Regions from separate parts of the Vogesella amnigena genome, predicted to be linked through region 2. Evidence: predicted binding sites of a transcription regulator. Region 2 holds the regulator's gene; the other holds the start of a gene.

Region 1 (2,200 bases), on a different contig from region 2:
CCTGGCCGATGCTGAGTTGCAGCTTCATATGTCTCCTTGGGGTTGGGGAGTAACCGGGAGCAGGGAGTAGCGAGTGGGGATCAGGCGCTGCGCGCTTAGACCCTCCTACTCCCTACCCTCACACCCGCGCCGCGGTAATGCTGGAAGCGCCCCAGGTAGTGCGCCAGCGCAGTTTCACCGCATACAGGCCCACCCAGGCCACCAGGCCCAGACTGGCGAACAGCCACAGCCCCAGCTGGTAGTTGCCGGTGTGCTGCTTGACCAGGCCCAGGCCGGCTGCCAGCAGGAAGCCGCCAATGCCGCCGGCCATGCCGATCAGGCCGGTCATCACGCCGATTTCCTTGCGAAAGCGCTGCGGCACCAGCTGGAACACCGCACCGTTACCGCAGCCCAGCGCCAGCATGGCACCCACGAACAGCGCCAGTGCCAGCTGCACCTGCGGCACATTGATGCCCACCACCGCCAGCAGCAGCGCCGCCACGGTGTACACCACCAGCAGGGTGCGGATACCGCCGATGCGGTCGGCCAGCGCGCCGCCCAGCGGGCGCATCATCGAGCCGGCGAACACGCAGGCGGCGGTGTAGTAGCCGGCAGTTACCGCGTTCAGGCCGTACTGGTCGTGGAAGTAGCCGGGCAAGGCGCTGGCCAGGCCGGCAAAGCCGCCAAAGGTCACGCAGTAGAAGAACATGAACCACCAGCTATCCTTGTCGCCCAGCACGCGCAGGTAGTCGGCCATGGCCTTGGGGGCCGGGCGCTGCGGCGCGTTTTTGGCGAACAGGCAGAACAGCACGAACACCACGCCCAGCGGCAGAATGGCCATGCCGAACACGTTTTCCCAGCCAAAGGCTGCGGCCAACCCTGGCGCCAGCAGCGCGGCCAGCACGGTGCCGGAGTTACCGGCGCCGGCAATGCCCATGGCGGTACCCTGGTGCTGTGGCGGGTACCACTGCGAGGCCAGCGGCAGCGCCACCGCGAACGAGGCACCGGCCACGCCGAGGAACAGCCCCAGCAGCAAGGCCTGGCCAAAGCTGTGGATGCCGAACATCCAGGCCGTACCCAGCGCCGCCATTACCACCAGCTGGCCCACGATGCCCGCGGTCTTGGCCGACAGCTTGTCCACCACCAGCCCCATGCCGAAGCGCAGGATGGCGCCGGCCAGAATCGGCGTGGCCACCATCAGGCCGCGCTGCTGTGCCGACAGCTGCAGCGCATCGGCGATCTGGATCGCCAGCGGCCCCAGGATGTACCACACCATGAAACTGAAATCGAAATACAGGAACGCCATCAGCAGCGTGGGGGTATGCCCCGACTTCCAGAAATCCTTGGTCATGTCTTTGCTCCCTTGCCTTCATCGCCTGAAAAGCAAAAAGGTCCGCCCACAGCCGGCTGGCTGCGCGACGGACCTCTTTGTCCGGCTTCGGCGGCCGCCATTGGCTGCCAAAGCTGCAAGGGATACTGAGCAAACACCGTGCCTGCCGAAACAGGCTGCAATCGCCCTGCTGGCGACAGTAGCGGGCTGCCAATGGTGCAGCGCCGCACCGAAGTGCCGCAGCCATGCCCTGCAACAAGGCATGGCGTAGTTTCAGCGCATTAGCGCGTCAGCGCCACGTTGCCCGCGGCCATGCCGCCCTGCACGGCAAATGCGGCGGCATAGCCGGCCGGGTCGCGGCCGTCCCACACCACGCCGTCGATCAGCCGGCTGCTGCGCATGCTGCTGGCCGGCAGCGCCACCCCGGCCAGCTCCGCCCCCTGCTGGTACAGCGCCTGCTGGTTGATGCGACGGGCGATGCCCAGGTAATCCGGTTCCTCGCGCAGCAGGCCCCAGCGCCGGTACTGGGTGAGAAACCACATGCCGTCGGACAGATAGGGATAGTTCACCCGCCCATCGTCAAAGCACTTCAGCCCACCGGCCACGCAAGTGCCGGACAGGCCGGCATTGAGCACCCCGGCCGGCAGCGGCAGCCCTGCGCGCTCCGCCAGCAGCTGCGCCACCTGGGCGCGGTTGCGCACATCATCGACAAAGCGCGAGGCATCCAGCAGCGCGGCGATCAGCGCGCGGGCGGCGTCAGGGTTGGCCGCGGCCCAGTCGGCGGTGCAGCCCAGCACCTTTTCCGGATGATCCGGCCAGATGTCGCCGCTGCTGGCAATGGTGAAGCCCACGCCCTCGGCCGCGCCCAGGCTGTGCCACGGCTCGCCGGCG
Region 2 (2,200 bases):
GGACAGGGGAAGTATTTTGCCGATCAAGCTCATGATGTCTGTGGGGGCAGAAAAACGTCGGCCATTCTACGCTGAGTCCGGCATTTTCCATAGCAACGCGGGTGGTTGTGGCCAGCAAAAACGGGAGCCTGTGGCTCCCGTTGTCATCTTGCTGTCATCCTGATTTACAGGGCGGCGTCGGCGGCATTGGCCTGCGGCGCTGCGCTACGATGTTCCCCCTGTTTTTCCTTGAACTTGAGTACCTGACGGTCCAGTTTGTCCATCAGGGCATCGATGGCGGCGTACATGTCGGCATCGGTTGCCTCCACGTGAATGTCCTTGCCTGCCAGATGCACATTGACCTCCGCTTTTTGTACCAGTTTATCCACGGACAGCGTCACGGTGATGCCGATCACGTTATCGACATGGCGGGTGATGCGTTCCAGTTTGCTCTCGATGAACTCGCGCAGGGACGGGGTAACTTCGAGGTGTAGACCGGTAATTTTGAGGTTCATACCCTGACTCCTTCTGTGAACGGCACGGTCGGGCTGGCCGTACCGGGGTTTCTTCGCACTCGTTGTTAAAGTGCTTTGCGAAGGTTAACTGGCGGTATCTGCATAGCTTCACGATACTTGGCTACGGTGCGCCTGGCAACCTGTATGCCCTGTGCCGTGAGACGGTCGGCGATGGCACTGTCGGACAGCGGTTTCTTGCTGTCTTCAGCATCGATGATCTGGCGGATGTGCGCCTTGATCGCCGTGGCGGAACATTCGCCACCGCTATCGGTTTCCAGCGCATTGCCGAAGAAGTATTTGAGCTCGAACAGGCCTCGACTGCACAGCAGATACTTCTGGGTGGTTACCCTGGAAATCGTCGACTCATGCAGCCCGAGTTCATCCGCGATATCGCGCAGAATCAATGGGCGCATGGCCACTTCGCCGTGTTCAAAGAACGCCTGTTGCCTGTCAACGATAGCTTCCGACACTTTCAGAATAGTGTCAAACCGCTGCTGGATGTTTTTTACCAGCCAGCGCGCCTCCTGCAGTTGCCCGCCCAGGTTGTGGCTGCTGTCTCGCTGCTGCAGCATGCCGGCATACAGTTGATTTACCTGCAGTTTCGGCAAGGCACCACGGTTGAGCTGGGCAATCCAGCGACCGTTGCGCCGAATCACATGGATATCCGGCACCACGTAGTGGGTATCGCCCTGGTCGAAGCCACTGGTTGGCCGCGGTCGCAGGGTGGCTATCAGCTGGTGGGCCGCGCGCAGTTCGGCTTCGCCAACGGCCAGCAGCTTCTTTAGCCGCACGTAGTCACGGTTGCCCAGCAGGGCCAGGTGTTCGCGCACCAGCGTCAGCGCCAGCTCGCGTGATGGGGCAGTAGCCGGCAATGCGGCCAACTGCAGCTGCAGGAATTCGGCCAGGTCGCGGCTGCCCAGCCCTACCGGCTCGAACTGCAGCAGCAGCTTGCGCAGGTACTCCAGCTCGTCGGTATCGATGTCCAGTTCCAGCGGCAGGCTGGCGGCAAACTCGTCCAGCGGGGTGGTGAGGTAGCCGTCTTCGTCCAGCTCGTCGATCAGCAGGGTGAGCAGCGCGCTGTCGCGGCGGCTCAGCGGACGTTCGCCGATCTGAGCTGCCAGGTGCTCGCGCAGGGTGGGGCGACAGGGGGTGTTGAGGATGGGGTCGAATTCGTCGTCGTCATCGCGGCTGCCGCTGCCGCCACCGCCGCTGCCCCAGTCGCTGAGGTCCATTTCCTCGCGCTCGCGTTCACGCGGCGCTTCCTCGCTACTGCTGCTGTCGGCGGGAGTGTCGCTGGCCGCCGCTGCCTGCTGCTCGTGCTCGGCCGGGCCATCGCTATCGGCGCGTTCCAGCAGCGGGTTTTCCAGCAGGTAGCGTTCCAGCTCGGTGGAAAGATCCTGGGTGGACATTTGCAACAGCTTGATCGACTGCTGCAATTGCGGGGTCAGGGTCAGGTGCTGGCTGACTTTGAGTTGCAGTGTCTGTTTCATGCCGCTTTACAAGTGGAAGTGCTCGCCCAGGTAGACCTGGCGCACCTGTTCGTTGCTGACCAGCTCGGTGGGCAGGCCGGATGCCAGCACGCGCCCCTCGGAGATGATGTAGGCACGGTCGCAGATGCGCAGCGTCTCGCGCACGTTGTGGTCGGTAATCAGCACGCCGATACCGCGTTCCTTGAGGAAGGAAATGATCTTCTGGATGTCGATCAC

Evidence for each region. Region 2 encodes sigma-54, which starts transcription at its own class of promoters, with help from an activator protein. Its sites were predicted from a motif close to CTGGCACGCTTCATGCTT; they were not measured.
Region 1: ACFOKJ_RS07970 (nitrate/nitrite transporter) is a predicted target of sigma-54. The motif match lies at 1,458-1,475, and genes of this name have one in related genera.

The regions. Positions count from the first base shown of each region.
Region 1 covers NZ_JBHRYH010000017.1:155,704-157,903, forward strand. The annotation lists gene ACFOKJ_RS07965 (protein kinase domain-containing protein) at 1-28, opposite strand, end outside; gene ACFOKJ_RS07970 (nitrate/nitrite transporter) at 119-1,330, opposite strand; gene ACFOKJ_RS07975 (CmpA/NrtA family ABC transporter substrate-binding protein) at 1,591-2,200, opposite strand, start outside.
Region 2 covers NZ_JBHRYH010000023.1:26,506-28,705, reverse strand. The annotation lists gene ACFOKJ_RS11770 (PTS sugar transporter subunit IIA) at 1-33, opposite strand, end outside; gene hpf (ribosome hibernation-promoting factor, HPF/YfiA family) at 165-494, opposite strand; gene ACFOKJ_RS11760 (RNA polymerase factor sigma-54) at 560-1,984, opposite strand; gene lptB (LPS export ABC transporter ATP-binding protein) at 1,991-2,200, opposite strand, start outside.